Regions from separate parts of the Pseudomonas sp. 8(2025) genome, predicted to be linked through region 3. Evidence: predicted binding sites of a transcription regulator. Region 3 holds the regulator's gene; each other region holds the start of a gene.
What was found. Region 3 encodes sigma-54, which starts transcription at its own class of promoters, with help from an activator protein. Its sites were predicted from a motif close to ANTGGCATNNANNTTGCTNT; they were not measured.
Positions count from the first base shown of each region.

Region 1: ACUXVH_RS29960 (pilin) is a predicted target of sigma-54. The motif match lies at 2,836-2,855, and genes of this name have one in related genera.
Region 2: glnA (glutamate--ammonia ligase) is a predicted target of sigma-54. The motif match lies at 3,628-3,647, and genes of this name have one in related genera.
Region 4: flgB (flagellar basal body rod protein FlgB) is a predicted target of sigma-54. The motif match lies at 3,672-3,691, and genes of this name have one in related genera.

Region 1 covers NZ_JBQOIE010000027.1:7,885-12,712, forward strand. The annotation lists gene coaE (dephospho-CoA kinase) at 1-483, opposite strand, end outside; gene ACUXVH_RS29950 (prepilin peptidase) at 480-1,352, opposite strand; gene ACUXVH_RS29955 (type II secretion system F family protein) at 1,355-2,572, opposite strand; gene ACUXVH_RS29960 (pilin) at 2,902-3,318, shown strand; gene ACUXVH_RS29965 (BON domain-containing protein) at 3,547-3,903, shown strand; gene ACUXVH_RS29970 (DUF748 domain-containing protein) at 4,115-4,828, opposite strand, start outside.
Region 2 covers NZ_JBQOIE010000002.1:410,909-415,736, reverse strand. The annotation lists gene ACUXVH_RS05730 (CaiB/BaiF CoA transferase family protein) at 1-854, shown strand, start outside; gene ACUXVH_RS05725 (DUF4124 domain-containing protein) at 858-1,364, opposite strand; gene ACUXVH_RS05720 (chorismate mutase) at 1,433-1,987, opposite strand; gene glnA (glutamate--ammonia ligase) at 2,124-3,530, opposite strand; gene thiI (tRNA uracil 4-sulfurtransferase ThiI) at 3,862-4,828, shown strand, end outside.
Region 3 covers NZ_JBQOIE010000003.1:409,697-414,524, reverse strand. The annotation lists gene rapZ (RNase adapter RapZ) at 1-265, opposite strand, end outside; gene ptsN (PTS IIA-like nitrogen regulatory protein PtsN) at 268-732, opposite strand; gene hpf (ribosome hibernation-promoting factor, HPF/YfiA family) at 745-1,050, opposite strand; gene ACUXVH_RS08750 (RNA polymerase factor sigma-54) at 1,176-2,669, opposite strand; gene lptB (LPS export ABC transporter ATP-binding protein) at 2,852-3,577, opposite strand; gene lptA (lipopolysaccharide transport periplasmic protein LptA) at 3,577-4,122, opposite strand; gene lptC (LPS export ABC transporter periplasmic protein LptC) at 4,109-4,681, opposite strand; gene ACUXVH_RS08730 (KdsC family phosphatase) at 4,691-4,828, opposite strand, start outside.
Region 4 covers NZ_JBQOIE010000019.1:76,599-81,426, forward strand. The annotation lists gene ACUXVH_RS27700 (ribonucleoside-diphosphate reductase subunit alpha) at 1-394, shown strand, start outside; gene flgE (flagellar hook protein FlgE) at 659-2,002, opposite strand; gene flgD (flagellar hook assembly protein FlgD) at 2,032-2,760, opposite strand; gene flgC (flagellar basal body rod protein FlgC) at 2,776-3,219, opposite strand; gene flgB (flagellar basal body rod protein FlgB) at 3,223-3,630, opposite strand; gene cheR (protein-glutamate O-methyltransferase CheR) at 3,882-4,709, opposite strand; gene ACUXVH_RS27730 (chemotaxis protein CheV) at 4,753-4,828, opposite strand, start outside.

The DNA of each region.
Region 1 (4,828 bases), on a different contig from region 3:
AATCGCCTGGACCTGCTGTTCGCTGATCTGGTCGCGCCGCAGGGTACGCTCGATCTGCAGTTGCTGGGGCACGTCGATCACCAGAATCCGCTGGGTCATCCGCGACTGGCCGGATTCGATCAGCAGCGGCGACACCAGGATTGCGTAGGGCGATTCGGCGCGGGCCAGGTGGCTGACAATTTCCTCGGCGATCAGCGGGTGCAGCAGGGCTTCCAGCCAGCGACGCTGTTCGGGCACCTCGAAGATCAGCTTGCGCAGAGCCGCGCGATCCAGTTGGCCGTCGGCCTGCAGCACGCCTTGGCCAAAGTGCCGGGCAATCTGTTCCAGGGCCGGGCGGCCGGGCTCCACCACCCAGCGGGCGGCATGATCGGCATCGATCACATGCACCCCCAGGTCGATGAAGTGCTGGGCGGCGGCACTTTTGCCGCTGCCGATGCCGCCGGTCAGGCCGAGGGTCCAGGGTGTGTTAACGGAGCGAGTCATTGGAAACCGACAAACTGCAGATAGAAGTCGGTTATTTGACCACCCCAGAGCAAGGCAATCCAGCCGGCAATGGCCAGAAAGGGTCCAAAGGGGATTGGCGTCGAAGTCTTTTCCCGGCGCAGGCGCAGCAGGATCGTGCCGAGAATCGCCCCCAACAGGGATGACAGTAGCAGGGTCAGCGGCAGGATCTGCCAGCCGCCCCAGGCCCCGAACAGGGCCAGCAGCTTGAAATCACCGTGGCCCATGCCCTCCTTGCCGGTCAGCAGCTTGAACAGCCAGAACACCGACCACAGGAACAGGTAGCCGATCACCGTCCCCCACAGCGCATCCTCCAGGCTGATCAGCAGGCTGAAGCTGTTGGCGATCAGCCCCAGCCATAACAGTGGCAGCACCAGCACATCCGGCAGCAGCTGGTGATCGGCGTCGATCAGGCTCATTGCCAGCAGCCCCCAACTGAGGATCAGCATCAGCCCGGCCGCCCAGCCGAAGCCGAAGTGCCAGGCGATAAAACCCGAGATCAGCCCGCAGGCCAGTTCGGTCAACGGGTAGCGCGGGCTGATGGAGCTATTGCAGTGGGCGCAGCGGCCACGTAGCCACAGGTAACTGAGCAGCGGAATGTTTTCCCAGGGGCGGATCGGCTGCGCACAGTGCGGGCACTGGGAGTGCGGCAGCATCAGGTTGTAGGGCGCAGCCACAGGTTCCGGCTCCAGCCCCAGCACGTCGCGGGCCTGGGCTCGCCAGTCGCGTTCGAGCATTTTCGGCAGGCGCCACACCAGCACGTTGAGAAAGCTGCCGACGATCAGGCCCAATACCAGGGCCGCAGCCACGAAGGCCATGGGGTAGAGAGTGAGGGCGTCAGTCAGGGGCATGTTCAGATCGCTGTACCGAGTTGGAAGATAGGCAGGTACATGGCAACCACCAGGGCGCCGACGATACCCCCCAGGACCACCATGATCAACGGCTCCATGAGGCTGGTCAGGCTGTCCACCAGGTTGTCCACCTCGACCTCGTAATGGATCGCGACTTTTTCCAGCAGATGATCCAGGGTTCCGGACTCTTCGCCGATGGCGGTCATCTGGATCGCCATGGTCGGGAAGACCCCGCTGGCGCGCATGGCAAAGTTCAATTGCATGCCGGCGGCGACCTGCTGGCGGATCCGTTGCACCGCTTGCCTGAAGACAGGGTTGCCGCTGGCTCCAGCCACTGAATCCAGGGCCTGCACCAGGGGAACGCCGGCGGCGAAGGTGGTGGCCAGGGTCCGTGCGTAGCGGGCCACCGCGGATTTATGCAGCAGTGGCCCGGCCAGGGGCATGTGCAAAAGGCCGACATCCAGGCGGTCACGCAAGCTCGGGGAGCGCTGATAGGCCAGGCGCGCCGCAAGCCCGCCCAGCACACCGGCGGCCAGCAGCAGCGCCCCCTGCTGCTGGATGAAATGTGACAGAGCGATGACCCACTGGGTGAGCAGTGGCAACTCGGCATTGAAACCGGCGAACAAGCTCTGGAACTGGGGGACCACCTTGAGCAGCAGGATGCTGCTGACCACGACCGCCACGCCGATCACCGCCAAGGGATAGACCATGGCTTTCTTCAGCCGCGCCTTCAGGTTCTCGCTCTTTTCCTTATAGGTGGCGACTCTCTCCAGCAGGGTATCCAGGGCGCCGGCCTGCTCGCCGGCGTCCACCAGGTTGCAGTACAGCGGGTCGAAGTGGCGCGGTTGTCTGCGCAATGCCGCGGCCAGGCTGGAGCCGGCCTCGATGTCGCGCTTGAGGCTGGCCAGCAGTTGGCGCATCTGCGGATGCTCGAAACTTTCGGCAATGATGTCGAAGGATTGCAGCAGCGGCACCCCGGCCTGCATCAGCGTGGCCAGCTGCCGGGTGAGCAGGGCAATGTCCCGTGCCCCTACTCGCTGATGCAGGCGCAGCCAGCCCTTGGGTTTGCGTCGGATTCGGGTTGGGGTGATGCCCTGTCTGCGCAATTGCGCCCTGATCAGGGCCGGGGTCGCGGCGCTGAGTTCTCCGGTGAGGGGGCGGCCCTGGCTGTCGGTGCCGTGCCAGAGATAGACACTGGTCGCGGGTGCTTTTACCGCCATGGTTCGATCCTTGGTGCAAGGGTGGATAGGGAGGCGCAAGCGCCCTGCTGTGTTCGAACGGGTGATAGATCACCCTGACCCCCGGACGTTCCTTGGTGGGCGCGCGAGCCGACTGTCGGGTCGCCATGCACCTGTCCAAGCCTAGCTGGCGAGGCGCTGCCGGAGAGGGGCAGGGGCTGACGAAATTTGTCAGTTTGTGCGACTCCTTGCGCTCAAGGCCATGGGCTATCGCGCCTGCAGGCCACGTAATCCGTGGGTTATCCCCTGGCACAGGCTGTGCTTCACGCCTTTGTGCTCATGCAACATTCGTCCATGCCAGGAGGCAACCCATGAAACATCAATCCGGTTTTACCCTGATCGAATTGCTGGTGGTGGTAGCCATCATCGGCATCCTCGCCACCGTGGCGATGCCGATGTATGCCAAGTACCAGGCGCGGGCCAAGGTGATTGCCGCCCTGGCCGAGGCGTCGGCCCTGAAGGTCAACGTCGAGGATCTGCTGAACCAGGGGACCGATCCGACCCTGGCCCTGGCCGGGGGCACGGCCCAGACCGCCAACTGCCGGATGAGTGCCGGCGGGACGGCGGCCACCGGTGAAGGCAGCATTGGCTGCACCCTGCTCAATGCGCCGGGGCCGGTGCTGAACAAGACCCTGACCCTGACCCGTTCGGCGACTTCAGGATGGACATGCACCACCACTGTGGAGGCCGACTATGCGCCCAAAGGCTGTGGTGCGGAGGGGGCTTGAGGAGGCTTTTCACGATTGGCCAGGCCGCGCTGAAAAAGCCGCAACTTGCATGCAGATTGGCGGGCAGTCATGCATTTTGCATGATGCCGAATTATTTTGGATTTTATAACTTATTGATTTTTATGAATATTTATAGGCTCCCAGACTTGGCACAGCATCTGCAATATCCCTCATAACCCTGTTGCCAGGACACGGCGCAGGCTTTCTTAAAGAACAGGAGTTACTCGTATGAAGAAGTTCGCTATCGCTGCCGCAACTGCTACCGCTCTGACCCTGACCATGGCTAACGCAGCATTTGCGCAGACCACTCAAAACACCCAGTCGCCCATGGTGGTGGCTGCCGGTGAAGTGACCAAGGCCAAAGAGGCCACCTCCGATACCTGGATCACCACCAAAGTGAAAAGCGATCTGGTAACCGAGAAAGGCATTCCTGGCACCGACATCAAGGTTGAAACCAACAAGGGCGTTGTTTCGCTGTCGTCCACTGTTGCGGTAACCGAGGCTCAGAAAGCTACCGCCGTGGCCATCACCAAGAAAATCAAAGGCGTCAAGGCAGTTTCCGCTGACGGCCTGAAAGCCGAGTAACACTCACGCTTCTCGCCTGGACAGGGAGAGGGTGCGGTAGACGAGCCGAGTGATACGTCTGCCGCTTCTCAAAAGGGTTCATGCGGAAGATCACAAGGACGTGATCATTACAGGCCCCGGCACTGAGTGTCGGGGCCTGTTCTATTGTGGGCGCCAAGGCAGGCGCTGCAGGAGAGACCGGCCGGGCTGGGTGGAGCCCGGCGCGAGAGGTTTATTCGCTGTCCAGGTGCAGCGGGGTGACGACCCGGCCATCGCTTTCGGCCTGGCCCAGGTTGGCATCGATGAAGTAGACCCGGTCGTCGGCCAGTTGGCCCTTGTCCACCAGGAAGTCCTTGATGCTGCTGGCGCGCTCCTGACCCAGTTGTCGCAACAGCACGTCGCTGCTGCTCCAGAACTTGATCAAACCTTCACGCAGCTTGGCGCTGCGTTCGTCGCGGCTGAGCTGGGTCCATTCCGCCGGCGGCTGCTGTTTCAGGCGGGTGCGGTAGATGCCTTCCAGCAGAGGGGCCTTTTCGCCCTCGGGAACCTGCAGCAGGGACGCCTGGGCGGGGACCTTGTCACCGCGGCGCTGGAGGATCTTGTAGTAGTTGTACTGGTATTCGCGCTCCAGCCGCTGCTCGGCGATCAGCGGGCCGTCACTGCTCTGGGCGCTGGTACCTTCGATTTCCAGGCGCAGGGTCGGACGCTCCTTGAGCGCCTTGGCCAGGGTGGTCAGGGCCGACTCGGATTCCTTGCTCAGGTCGCTGGAGCCTGGAGCGAAGGACACGTTGCTCAGGTCTTCCGAGCCACCACCGCTGACCAGCCCGCCAATGAACTTGAAGGGTGCCTGGGCGGCGCGCAGCACCAGATTGCGCAGGGTCTGCCAGACAATCGGCATCACGCTGAACTGCGGGTTGTTCAAATCACCGGAGATAGGCAGCTCGAT
Region 2 (4,828 bases), on a different contig from region 3:
AGGAGGTGCTGAGCCAGCGTTTTCCGGCGTTGATCCACTGCGGGATTTCCGGCTTTGGCGCCGATGGCCCGCTGGGCGGGCTACCGGGTTACGACGCGGTGATCCAGGCCATGGCCGGGCTGATGAGCGTCAACGGCGAAGGCGACGGCGGGCCGTTGCGCATCGGCCTGCCGATTGTCGATATGGTCACAGGCCTGAATGCCCTGGCGGGGATTCTCCTGGCCCTCAACGAGCGCCAGCGCAGCGGCCTCGGGCAGTCACTGGACATCTCCCTGTACGACTGCGGCGTGTCCCTGCTGCACCCGCACCTGCCGAACTACTTCGCCGCCGGCAAGACGCCCAAACGCACGGGCAACGCCCATCCCAACATTGCTCCCTACGACAGCTACCGCACTGCTGGCGAGCCGATTTTCCTGGCGGTGGGCAACGACCGCCAGTTCACCCGGCTGTGCCAGGAACTGGGGGCCGGCGCGTTGCTGGAGGACCCGCGCTTTACCGACAACGGCCAGCGCTCGATCAACCGTGAGGCCTTGAAGCAGCAACTGGAGCATTACCTGTCGGCACACGACGGCTCGTTGCTGGCCCCGCGGCTGATCGGCCTGGGGGTGCCTTGTGGTTCGATCGCCACCGTCGACCAGGTGGTGGCTCATCCCCACACCCGGCATCGCGGGCTGCTGGTGGAACTCGATGGCTACCGGGGCATAGGTTCGCCGGTGAAGTTGTCGCGCACGCCGGCCAGCTACCGTACGGCGCCGCCGAGCCTGGGGCAGGACACCCGGGCGGTATTGCAGGGGCTGGGCCTGGATGAACCGACCATCGCCGCACTGCTGGCCAGCGGCGTGGTGCACGGTTGAGGCTCAGGGGCGGCGGGCCCGCAGCAGAGTGAAGCTGATGGCCGGGCTCTGTTGCAGGACCTTGTCGCCAGCCAGCACCTGCACCGCCAACCGGTGCTGGCCACGGTCGATATTCACCAGTTGCAGCTCGGGCCCCTGGCCGGCCTGGCCATAGGGCTGGCCATCCAGCAGCAGGCGCAGACGGTGGCCGGGCCGCAGGCTGGGCTGCAACTCCACCTGCACGCTGAAACTGCCGTTGTTGGCGCGCAAGGCACCGTGCTCCGGTACGCCGCTCAGTTGCAGCCGTTCGTAGGCCAGAAGGGTGCTGGCAGGTTGTGCTGCCGGCGTATGTGGCGCCGGTGTGGCCGGGCTGGGGAGGCGATTCGGCGCGGGCGTTTCAATCTGCCGGTACGAGGTTCCCGGCGGCTGGTCGCTATAGGCGCGATTACCGGCCGAGTCGGTGTACTGGTAGATCTGCGCGCCGGCTGGCAATGCGCTGATCCACAGCAGGCAAGCAATGACGAGGTGCATCTCGCTGATCCTGGCGGGTGCCTGAAAGGCTCCAGCATAGGGTGCTGCTGCGCGTGGCACAGGCGTGGTTAACCTTTGAACACACATAACTCTGCCGTGGCACGAACCATCGCCAGTCGTCGCAGCGGGTCGCTGCTGCTGGCCTGATTGGCCCGGGCCAGCCATTGCGGGCATTGGCGGTCGGTGCGCTGCGGGCTGAAGTCGGCCAGTTGCTGCAGCAGGCGTTTTTGTAACTGATCAAGTTGGGGGCGGATCTGCCCGGCCAGGTCCTGGCGCGGAGTGTCCGGTGCCCGGCCTTGCAAGTGCCAGGTCGAGAGTCGGGCGTATTGCACCAGCTTGTTGGCTTCGATCTGGGCGGCGAAGAACTGCCCAACCGTTTCTTCGCTCAAGTGATAGGTTGCGGCCTGGGCGGTTGCCCCGGCGATCACCTGTTGTTCCCGCGGGCGGTCTTCCACGGCCTTGTGGCTGTCCCATTTGCTCAGGGCCACCTGATCGGCAATCGCCAGGCGTTCGCCGATGCTCTGCAGCAGCGGGGCGAGGGCGGGCGGGGCGTCACTGGCGCAGGCGGCGGTGGCGAACAGGCTGCAAGTCAGGGCGAGGCACAGGTTGAGGCGCGAAGTCATGGGCGGGCTCGGCTGCTGATGGGGAGACGGCGCCCATGATGCACGCAACCACCCCGGGCAGGGCAAATGCGCGGGCATAAAAAAGGCCTCCCGAAGGAGGCCTCTTGATCACGCGGCTTGCGCCGGCGTTACCGGATCAGCAGCTGTAGTACAGCTCGTATTCCAGTGGGTGTACGAAGGTACGTACCTTGATTTCTTCTTCGCTTTTCAGGGCGATGTAGGCGTCGATGAAGTCGTCGCTGAAAACGCCGCCTTTGGTCAGGAACGCACGACCTTTGTCCAGCTCTTCCAGGGCTTCCTTCAGGCTGCCGCAAACTTGTGGGATCTCTTTGGCCTCTTCAGGCGGCAGGTCGTACAGGTTTTTGTCAGCAGCGTCGCCAGGGTGGATCTTGTTCTGGATGCCGTCCAGGCCGGCCATCAGCAGGGCAGCGAAGGCCAGGTACGGGTTGGCAGCCGGGTCCGGGAAACGGGCTTCGATACGGCGGGCCTTAGGGCTCGACACGTAAGGAATACGGATCGAAGCGGAGCGGTTGCGCGCCGAGTAGGCCAGCATGACCGGGGCTTCGAAGCCTGGCACCAGACGCTTGTAGGAGTTGGTCGCCGGGTTGGTGAAGCCGTTCAGGGCCTTACCGTGCTTGATGATGCCGCCGATGAAGTACAGGGCGGTATCGGACAGGCCGGCATAGCCTTCACCTGCGAAGGTGTTCTTGCCGTCTTTCCAGATCGACATGTGGACGTGCATGCCCGAGCCGTTGTCGCCGTACAGAGGCTTGGGCATGAAGGTGGCAGTGCGGCCGTAGGCGTCAGCCACGTTGTGCACCACGTACTTCAGGGTCTGGGTTTCGTCGGCCTTCTTCACCAGGGTGTTGAACTTGACGCCGATTTCGTTCTGGCCGGCAGTCGCCACTTCGTGGTGGTGAACTTCGACGGTCAGGCCCATTTCTTCCAGTGCGTTGCACATGGAGGTACGGATTTCGTGGTCGTGGTCGAACGGTGGAACCGGGAAGTAGCCGCCCTTGACGCCTGGACGGTGGCCCTTGTTACCGCCTTCGATGTCCTGGTCGGACATCCACGAACCTTGTTCGGAGTAGATCTTGAACATGGAGCCGGAGATGTCGGACTTGAATTTCACCTGGTCGAAGATGAAGAACTCTGGCTCTGGGCCGGCGAATACGGTGTCGCCGATACCGGTGGCTTTCAGGTGCTCTTCGGCGCGCTTGGCGATGGCACGTGGGTCACGATCGTAACCCTGCATGCTCGAAGGTTCGATGATGTCGCACACCAGGATCAGGGTCGGTTCTTCGGTGAACGGGTCCAGTACGGCGGTTTCGTCGTCCGGCATCAGGATCATGTCGGAGGCTTCGATGCCTTTCCAGCCAGCGATGGAGGAGCCGTCGAACATCTTGCCAGCTTCGAAGAAGTCTTCATCCAGCGCATCACGAGCCGGCATGGTCACGTGATGTTGAGTGCCCTTGGTGTCAGTGAAGCGCAGATCAATCCATTTGACGTCATGATCTTTGATGAGTTGAACCGACTTCGACATAGTGTCCTCCGGGTGGCTTCGGGCTTGGTGTTGGAGTGCCCTTAGAATGTGGGTGATGCCGGCGCGAATACTCTGCCATGGCAACCTGCCTCACAAGGGAGCAAATTGCATGCCAGTGCCCCGAGATGGGTTTTCTGCCCCAAAATCACGCTTTCTGCGACGTATTGGGTTGAATGCCGGCATTCGGCGCACTGCAATGTAGCGTCTTTGCCAATAAATGACCCGTTTTGGTGCATCGAAAACCTTCTGCACATAAACTGGTTAAACCTTGAGCAATTTCCGCTATAATCCGCGCCCCCCTTTTTCGGCTGGCCCAGCGCGCGCTGTTTTCATGAAACTAATCGTTAAAGTTTTCCCGGAAATCACCATCAAGAGCCGCCCGGTTCGGACGCGTTTCATCCGTCAGTTGGCGAAGAACATCCGTGCCGTGCTCCGCGACCTGGACCCGGCCGTGGTGGTCAATGGTGTGTGGGACAACCTCGAGCTGGAAACCGCCGTCAGCGAGCCCAAGGCCCTGAAGGACATGACCGAGCGCCTGAGCTGCATGCCCGGCATCGCGCATTTCCTGCAGGTCGACGAGTACCCTCTGGGCGACTTCGACGACATCGTCGCCAAGTGCAAGCAGCACTTTGGCGAAGCCCTCCCGGGGAAGGTTTTTGCCGTGCGCTGCAAGCGTGCCGGCAAGCATGAATTCAGCTCCATGGACGTGGAAAAATACGTCGGCAGCCAACTGCGTCGGCAGTGCGGTGCCGCCGGAATTTCCCTGAAAGAGCCTGAAATCGAAGTGCGGATGGAAATTCGCGACCAACGGTTGTTCGTGATCCACAGCCAGCACAACGGCATCGGCGGCTACCCGCTGGGCGCCCTGGAACAGACCCTGGTCCTGATGTCCGGCGGTTTCGATTCCACGGTGGCGGCGTACCAGATCATGCGCCGCGGCCTGATGGGGCATTTCTGCTTCTTCAACCTGGGCGGGCGTGCCCATGAACTGGGCGTGATGGAAGTCGCGCACTATATATGGAAGAAGTACGGCAGCTCCCAGCGCGTGCTGTTCGTCAGCGTGCCGTTCGAGGAAGTGCTCGGGGAAATCCTCGGTAAAGTCGACAACAGTCATATGGGCGTCATTTTGAAGCGTATGATGTTGCGTGCCGCGTCGAGCATCGCCGACCGCCTGCACATCGACGCGCTGGTGACCGGCGAGGCGATTTCCCAGGTGTCCAGCCAGACCCTGCCGAACCTGTCGGTGATCGACTGCGTGACCGAGAAACTGGTACTGCGCCCCCTGATCGCCAGCCACA
Region 3 (4,828 bases):
ACAGCACGTCGCACTGGATATGCCGGCTGCGTACTTCTTCCAGCAATTCGGGGAAGCGCGACAGATGACTGGGCAGGTTGCGGGCATCGATGGATACCGCCACCAGCGGTTGCGCCAGTTCGGTGTGGATCAACGCACGTTCAGCCAATTCCGGCAGCAAGCCGGCTGGCAGGTTGTCGATGCAGTAGTAGCCGTGGTCCTCGAGAACATCGAGGGCGGTGCTTTTACCTGAGCCGGAGCGGCCGCTGACGATGATCAAACGCATGATTACTGACCGTTTTGCTCGTCCAGAACGACCTGATACAAGGCTTCGTTGCTGGTGGCGCTGCGCAGCCGGTCACGGACTTCCTTGCGATCGAGCATGCTGGCGATCTGCCGGAGCAGTTCCAGGTGTGCATCGGTCGCGGCTTCCGGAACCAGCAGGACGAACAGCAGGTCGACCGGTGCGCCATCAATGGCGTCGAAATCGATCGGAGCGTCCAGGTGCATCAGCGCACTGATGGGCGACTCGCAGCCTTTGAGGCGGCAGTGGGGAATGGCGATGCCGTTGCCAAAACCGGTGGAACCGAGTTTTTCACGGGCAATCAGGCTCTCGAAGACATCCTGCATCTCCAGATCAGGCACTTCACGGCTGATCAGGTTGGCAATTTGTTCGAGGGCGCGTTTTTTACTGCCGCCCGGCACGTTCACCAGGGAACGGCCGGGGGTCAGGATGCTTTCAAGTCGGATCATGGGAGGGGAGTGTTAGCGACCCGTGCCTTGGAGAAGGTGGAGTTGCTTTTCCTTATGCTTTTTCAGTTGGCGGTCAAGCTTGTCCGTGAGCAGGTCGATTGCGGCATACATATCGTCATGTTCTGCGTTGGCAACGACCTCCCCACCGTGGATGTGCAGGGTGGCTTCGATTTTCTGCTTCAGCTTCTCGACAGCCATGGTGACCTGCACATTGGTAATCTTGTCGAAGTGCCTCTCCAGCCGGTCGAGTTTTTCGCCGATGTAGACGCGCAGGGGTTCAGTCACTTCGAGTTGGTGTCCACTGATGTTGACTTGCATACAGCTTCTCCTTCGTTGCCAGTGCATAACGCGGCAGGCTGGGTTGCCTGCCACCTAGACTACGTTTGAAAACGACACCGGGCCCTTTTCAAACACACTCTGAAACGCTGTGGCCAGCCCTGCGGCTACATCAACCGCTTACGTTCGCTGGAAGGCGCGATCCCAAGGGATTCGCGGTACTTGGCGACGGTACGACGGGCTACCTGAATGCCTTGTGCCTCCAGTAAACCAGCGATCTTGCTGTCACTCAACGGCTTTTTCTGATTTTCCGCGGCCACCAATTTTTTGATGATCGCGCGGATCGCCGTGGACGAGCATTCACCGCCTTCCGAAGTGCTGACGTGGCTGGAGAAAAAGTATTTCAGCTCATATATGCCGCGTGGGGTATGCATGAATTTTTGCGTGGTCACCCGGGAAATCGTCGATTCGTGCATGCCCACCGCCTCGGCGATATCGTGCAGAACCAGCGGCTTCATCGCTTCATCGCCATATTCGAGAAAGCCGCGCTGGTGCTCGACGATCTGGGTGGCGACCTTCATCAGGGTTTCATTGCGGCTTTGCAGGCTCTTGATGAACCAGCGGGCTTCCTGCAACTGGTTGCGCATGAAGGTGTTGTCGGCGCTGGTGTCGGCGCGGCGTACAAAACCGGCGTACTGGGCGTTGACCCGCAGGCGCGGCACGGATTCCTGGTTCAGTTCCACCAGCCAGCGCTCGTTGTCCTTGCGCACTATGACGTCCGGGACCACGTATTCGGCTTCGCTGGATTCGATCTGCGAACCGGGGCGGGGGTTGAGGCTCTGCACCAGCTCGATGACCTGGCGCAGCTCATCTTCCTTGAGCTTCATGCGCCGCATCAGCTGGCTGTAGTCGCGGCTGCCCAGGAGGTCGATGTAGTCACTGACCAGGCGCTGGGCCTCGCCCAGCCAGGGCGTTTTCGCCGGCAGCTGGCGCAGTTGCAGCAACAGGCACTCGCCCAGGTTGCGGGCGCCGATGCCCGCGGGTTCGAATTGCTGGATGCGGTGCAGGACGGCTTCTATCTCGTCCAGTTCGATGTCCAGTTCCGGATCGAAGGCTTCGAGGATCTCCTCGAGGGTTTCGTCCAGGTAGCCCTGATTGTTGATGCAATCGATCAGGGTCACGGCGATCAGGCGGTCGGTGTCCGACATCGGCGCCAGGTTCAGTTGCCAGAGCAGGTGGCTCTGCAGGCTCTCGCCCGCGGAAGTGCGGGTGGTGAAGTCCCACTCGTCGTCATCGCTGCTGGGCAGGCTGCTGGCGCTGGTCTGGTATACGTCTTCCCAGGCGGTGTCGACCGGCAGTTCATTGGGGATGCGCTCGTTCCACTCACCGTCCTCGAGGTTGTCCACCGTGGGGGCGGTTTCCTGGTAGGAGGGCTCCTGGATCTCGGTATTGGGTTTGGACTCGGTGTTGTCGGCCAGGGGGTCGCTGTTGTCGAAGTCGTCGCCTTCTTCCTGGCGTTCGAGCATCGGGTTGGACTCCAGGGCTTCCTGGATTTCCTGTTGCAGGTCCAGGGTCGACAATTGGAGCAGGCGGATGGCCTGTTGCAGCTGCGGTGTCATCGTCAGCTGCTGGCCCATTCTAAGGACTAGCGATGGTTTCATGGCAGGGGCTTAACACCTTATTTGCCGGCGCACATGCGCCATCCACTACAGGGCGCCGGAGCGCCAAACATAAGCAAATTATATGCCTGAAACTGAAGTGTTTGCCTAGAGCGCTGTAACAATAAAGTTTGTAGGGTTTTATTGTTCCCGGCGCCCTGGCGTCCAGCCCAACACATCAGCCCTTACAGGCGGAACTCATGGCCCAGATAGACTTCCTTGACCAGTTCGTTGGCCAGGATGGTCTCGGAGTCGCCTTCGGCGATCAGTTGCCCGTCGTTGACGATGTAGGCGGTCTCACAGATGTCCAGGGTTTCCCGGACGTTGTGGTCGGTGATCAGCACCCCGATGCCCTTGGCCTTGAGGTGGTGGATGATCTGCTTGATATCGCCCACCGAGATCGGGTCGACACCGGCGAAGGGTTCGTCCAGCAGGATGAACTTGGGCGCGGTGGCCAGGGCCCGGGCGATCTCCACACGGCGCCGCTCACCACCGGACAGGCTCATGCCGAGGTTGTCGCGGATGTGGTTGATGTGGAATTCCTGCAGCAGGCTTTCCAGTTCCTGGCGACGGCCGGCCTTGTCGAGCTCCTTGCGGGTCTCGAGGATGGCCATGATGTTGTCGGCCACCGACAGCTTGCGAAAGATCGAGGCTTCCTGGGGCAGGTAGCCGATACCGGCGCGTGCGCGACCGTGCATCGGTTGGTGGCTGACATCCAGGTCGTCGATCAGGACGCGGCCCTGATCGGCCTGGACCAGGCCGACGATCATGTAGAAGCAGGTGGTCTTGCCGGCGCCGTTGGGGCCGAGCAGGCCGACGATCTGACCGCTGTCGATGGACAGGCTGACATCACGCACGACCTGGCGGCTCTTGTAGCTCTTGGCCAGATGCTGAGCTTTCAGAGTTGCCATTACTGGGCCTTTTGCTCGTCGGTTTTCTTTTTCGGCTGGATGACCATGTCGATCCGCGGACGCGGCGCGGTAACCGAGCTGCCATTGGCGCGACCGGCGTTGGCAACCTGCTTGACGGTGTCGTAGACGATCTTCTCGCCTTCGGTGGTATTGCCGTCGTTGATGACCTTGGCCTTGTCGATCAGCACGATGCGGTTCTGCTGGGCATGGTACTGGATGGTCACGGCGTAGGCCTGGACCGGTTTCGGGTCGGTCTGCTTCTGCAGTTGCTCGAAGTAGGCGAGGTTGCCCACCGAGGTCACCACGTCGATTTCACCGGTCTTGGACCGGGTGATGGTCACGGTGTTACCGGTGATCTTCATCGAGCCCTGGGTGATGATGACATCGCCCTTGTAGGTGGCCACGCCGTTCTTGTCGTCCAGCTGGGCGTCGTCGGCCTGGATGCGGATCGGCTGTTGGCTATCGTTCGGCAGAGCCCAGGCGCTCACGCTTCCCAGTGCTGCGCCCAGACTGAGCAAAATAGGGAGGGTTTTAACGAGCCTCATACTGTCCTCTTACGTTCGATAGCAGGTTCATCCTGCCGTCTTTCAAATACGCTTTCATTCCCTTGGCCGTAGTCACGCCGTCGGCGCCGTCGATTCTAACGGCTTGCTCGGTCTGCGCATATTGCTTCTGCGGGAATACTGTCATGCGGGTCGTGGTGATCAGCAGGTTGCGGTTGTGCTCGTCGGTGCGGGAAACCCGTACCGAATCGATCAGCTCGACCTCGGTGCCGTCCGGGTTGACCTCGCCGCGTTCGCTCTGGACATGCCAGGGGAACGTGGTGCCACGGTACATCTGCAGGTCCGGCTTGGTCAGCAGGGTCACTTCGCTGGCCTTGACGTGCTCGACCTTGTCCGAGGTCATTTCGTACTGCAGTTTGCCGTCGGGCAGGTACTGCACGCTGCGGGCGTTGATCACGTAGTAGTCAATGGCGCTTTCGTCGACCTGGGCCACCGGCTTGTCGAGGAAGCGTTCCGGGCTGATGTTCCAGTAACCGACCGCTGCGAACAGCAGGGCGATGGTCCCGAAGATCAGGATGTTGCGAATCTTTTTGCTCAGCATGGGAAGGCTCTATAAGTAAGCGGCATTGGCTGCTTCAAGGCGGTCCTGGGCACGCAGGATCAGTTCGCAGAACTCGCGGGCGGCACCTTCGCCGCCGCGGGCCACCGTGACGCCGTGGGCGTGTTCGCGGACAAACGCTGCGGCATT
Region 4 (4,828 bases), on a different contig from region 3:
GGTACAGCAGATCGAGCGCATCCCGCAGGAGCTCAAGGAGCTCTACGCGACTGCCTTCGAAGTGGAAACCAAGTGGATCGTCGACGCCGCCAGCCGTCGCCAGAAGTGGATCGACCAGGCTCAGTCGCTGAACCTGTACATCGCCGGCGCTTCGGGCAAGAAGCTGGACGTGACCTACCGCATGGCTTGGTACCGTGGCCTGAAAACCACCTACTACCTCCGCGCCCTGGCCGCCACCAGCACCGAGAAGTCCACAATCAACACCGGCAAGCTGAACGCTGTTTCCAGCGGCGGCAACCACGGTGACGACTCGGTCCTCGCGGCTCCAGCCGGTCCAGCTCCTGTACCTAAGGCTTGCGCCATCGACGAGCCGGATTGCGAAGCTTGCCAATAAGCTGAGCCGACAGGTGCCTGCGGGCACCTGCCCCAACCCCCGATAGACCTCCGGTTTATCGGGGGTTTTCTTTTGCCCGCAACAAAGCTGCAGGAGCCTGCCTGCCAGCGAAGAGGCCCGAAGCCTTGCACTGCACCGAGAGCGCCTTCGCTGGCAAGCCAGCCCCTGCGGCAGCGGTTCTTGCAGAGCGAACAGCACTATCGAACAGGCACAAAAAAGCCCCTCGAGGAGGGGCTTTTCGTAAAGCGTTTCAGCCAACCAGCATCAGGTCATCTGGATGATGGTCTGCATGATGGTGCTCTGGGTGGAGATGGTCTTGGCGTTCGCCTGATAGTTGCTCTGGGCCTTGATCAGGTTTACCAGTTCGTTGGTCAGGTTGACGTTGGACTCTTCCAGGGAGTTGGACTGGATCGCTCCCAGGGTGCCGGTCTTCGGTGCGTCATAACCAGGAATACCGGACGAGTAGGTCTCTTTCCACTGAGTGCCACCTACCGGCTGCAGGCCCTGCTCGTTGGTGAAGCTGGCCAGGGAGATCTGACCGATCGGCTTGGTCTGCTCGTTGCTGAAGTTGGCCAGCATCACACCGGTGCCATCGATGGTCAGGCTGCTGATCTGGCCAGTGGAGTAGCCGTTCTGCGCGATCACCGAGCGGGTGCTTTCGCCAAACACCGAACCGGTTTTGGTCATGTCGATGCTGACACCGTTAGGTGCAGGCTTGGCGCCATTGGGAGTGAACACGCCGTTAGTGACGGTACCCGGGGTCCAGGCCGCAGCCGACATGACAATGCTGTTACCGGTAATGGTATACGGCGTGGTCCCAGGCGCAGCTGGCGGGGTCATGCTGCTGAGCTTGCCCGACGAGTCGAACTTCATGGTGATCGGCGACTGGTTGGCCATGGTGAATGCAGTACCGTCCGGGTTGCGACCATCAATCAGCGTGTAGGTTTGCCACTCATTGGCGTTCGGCGTCTTGATCATGTACTGATCCATGACGTGCTTGTTGCCCTGGGTGTCATACACAGGCGTGCTGAACTGCTTGGTGTAGGTGGTGTTGTCGGTCGGATTGAACACATAGGCCGGAGTGGTCGCACCCACATCGATCGGCGTCGAATCGGAGTTCAGGTTGATCGTCGAGGAGATCGAGTCGGTTGGCTTTGGCGCCAGGTTCGAAGTATCGATCCGCAGGTCGGTCAGCACACCGTTGATGATCTTGCCGTTGGCATCGACCGCATAACCTTGCAGGCGGGCAGTGCCGTCACTGTTGGTGATGTAGCCTTCCTTGTCGGTCTTGAAGGTACCGGCGCGGGTGTAGGTCAGGGAGCCGTTGGTGCTCAGCACGAAGAAGCCCTGGCCCTGGATGCCCATGTCCAGCACATTACCGGTGTTGTTGATATCACCGTTGGTGAACTGCTGGGAAACGTTGGCCAGGCGCACACCGTTACCAATCACCTGGGTACCGCTGCCCAGCTTGGTGGCCGAATAGACGTCGGCGAATTCCGCACGGGAGGATTTGAAGCCGGTGGTAGCGACGTTGGCGATGTTGTTGCCGGTAACGTCCAGCTGTTTGTTGGCAGCGTAGAGACCGCTAAGGCCGATATTGAAAGACATATTCCACTCCTTGTGCCGGTTAGTCGGCTCTAGATACCAATGGTTTGTACTTTGGACAGGGCAATCGGGCTGCTCATGCCGGCGAGGTTCAACATCAACTCGCCGCCGGTTTGGCTAATGGTCACGCTATTGACCGTGGCCGGCAGGTAGGTGATCAGATCAGTGCCCTTGCCATCGATGGTGGTGCTGGCCTTGAAGGTGTAGTTGCCCGGATCCGCCTTGGTGCCGTCAGTCTTGGTGCCGTCCCAGACAAAGCTGGCGTTGCCGGCCTTCTGGCTGCCCATGTCGATGGTCTTGACGGTATTGCCGTCCTTGTCGGTGACGGTCACGGTGACCGAGTTCACGCTGGATGGCACGGTGACCGAACCGGTCATGCTCTTGCTGGTGTCGACCTGGGTGGTGCCGGTCTGCACGATGACCGAGCGCCCCACCAGCGACGAAGCCTGCAAGGCCTGGGAAGACTTGTAGTTACCCGTGATCGCATTCACCGAGGAGTTGAGGGTGGTGATGCCTTCCAGGGTGGAGAACTGCGCCAACTGGGCAACGAACGCACTGTTGTCCTGCGGATCCAGCGGGTTCTGGTTGTTCAGCTGGGTTACCAGCAGCTTGAGGAATGCGTCCTTGCCCAGGCTCTGTTTGCCGGTGGCGCTGTTGGTCGCCGCGGCCAGGCCGTCGGCGCTGGTATTGCTCGTCGTTTTCGACGAATTCGCCAGGATATCCTTGAGGGATGGGGCGTTGGTGGTATCAGTAACGCTCATGGTCTTCGCCCCTTATCACTGACCCAGGGTCAGGACCTTCTGCATCATGGTTTTGGCGGTGTTCATCATTTCAGCGTTGGTCTGGAACGAACGACTGGCAGAAATCATGTCGGCCATTTCTTCCACCACGTTGACGTTGGGGTAGTAGACATAACCCTTGGCATCAGCGGCGGGATGGTTCGGCTCGTAACGAGCTTCGAGGTTGCTCTGGTCTTCGACCACACCCAGTACCTGCACGCCCTGGCCGGCAGCGTCCTGGTTCTGGAACAGCGAGTCGCTGCCGCCGCTTTGCGCCCCCTGGAACATGGTGGCAAACACCGGGTGACGAGCGCGGTAGGTCTGGTCGATGCTCGACGAGACGCTCTCGGCGTTGGCGATGTTACTGGCGACGGTGTTCAGACGGGTGGTCTGGGCGCTCATGCCACTACCGGCAATATTGAAAACACTGGCGAGGGACATGGATTACTCTCCGCGCAGGGCTGCTACCAGCCCTTTGAATTTGCTGTTGAGCAGCGTGAAGCTAGCCTGGAAATCCACCGAGTTCTGCGCGTAGCTCGATTGCTCCAGCTGGGCGTCCACGGTGTTCTGGTCGATCGAAGGTTGCATCGGGGTGCGATACAGCAGCGACTCATCACCACTGCTCAAGCCCTGGGCTTCGATATGCCGGTTGTTGGTCATGTTCAACGCGAAGGTACCGTTCTGGGCCTTCTGATTCTGCTCGGCAAGCACAGCAGAGAAGTCCAGGTCCCGAGCCTTGTAGTTCGGGGTATCGGCGTTGGCGATGTTGTTGGCCAGAACTTCGGCACGCTTGGCGCGAAAGCCAAGGGCCTGTTCGTGGATACCGAGCGCTTTATCGAAGCTGATGCTCATGGCGGAAACCTTTGGGTGACCTGATTTTTCGTAACTCGGATATAGCAAGCTGCGTGCCAAGTCATCAAACCCCGTATTTCAAGGGTTTGCCGGCGACGGCAAGGCGGCAATGCCAGAAAAGCGGCAATGGATTTCCGCGAAACACCGGCAAAGCGGCAACCACCCTGCCGCTTTCAGCCGGCGCGCCAGATAATTGCAGGCACAAAAAAGGAGGCCCAATGGCCTCCTTTTTCGGTACGACGATCTGCTGGCTACTTGGCCTGGTAGATGATGCCCGGACTGCATTGCACCATCTGATAATGATCCGGCAGCCCATTGAGGGCTTCGGAAGCCCCCAGGAACAGGTAGCCGCCAGGCTTCAGGGTGCTATGAATGCGCATCAGGATGTCCTTCTTGACCTCCGCCGAGAAGTAGATCAACACATTGCGACAGAACACGATGTCGAACTTGCCGAGACTTGCGTAGCTGTCCAGCAAGTTGAACGAGCGGAACTCCACGCGGCTCTTGATCGGCGCCTTGACCACCCAGCGCCCCGGCCCCTTGGGGTCGAAGTAACGCTGCAGGCGCTCGGCCGACAGGCCACGCCCAATTGCCAGGCTGTCATATTCACCGGTCTTGCAGTTGTTCAGCATGGTCCCGGACAGATCAGTGGCAACGATCTGCACCCCCATCTTCAACTGCCCCATGTTGCTACGCTCGAACTCATCGATGGACATCGACAGCGAGTAGGGCTCCTGCCCCGACGAACAGGCCGCAGACCAGATGCGCAAGCGCTGGTTGGGACTGGCCTTGATGGCTTCGGGAAGCACCTTGTTCTTCAACACCTCGAATGGGTAGGTGTCGCGAAACCACAAGGTTTCGTTGGTCGTCATGGCATCCACGACCATCTCGCGCAAACCACTGCGGGGCTGGGTCTGAATCCGCTGGACCAGCTCACCCAAGGTTTTTATCCCTTGCTGCTCCATCAGTTTGTTGAGACGGCTCGAGACTAGATATTGCTTATTTTCCCCGAGCAAAATACCACAGGCTTTTTCCAGGAAGACCCGGAACTGTTCAAAATCCAAATTACCCGTAGACAATGCTGCCGCCTCTTAAATCTTATGTCCGCCAGGGCGAGTGCCCTTAGCTGTGATCTGCTGCTTTGATCCGGTCGACTACCCGGGATGCCAGGTCATCAGGGCGGAACTTGGCAAGGAAG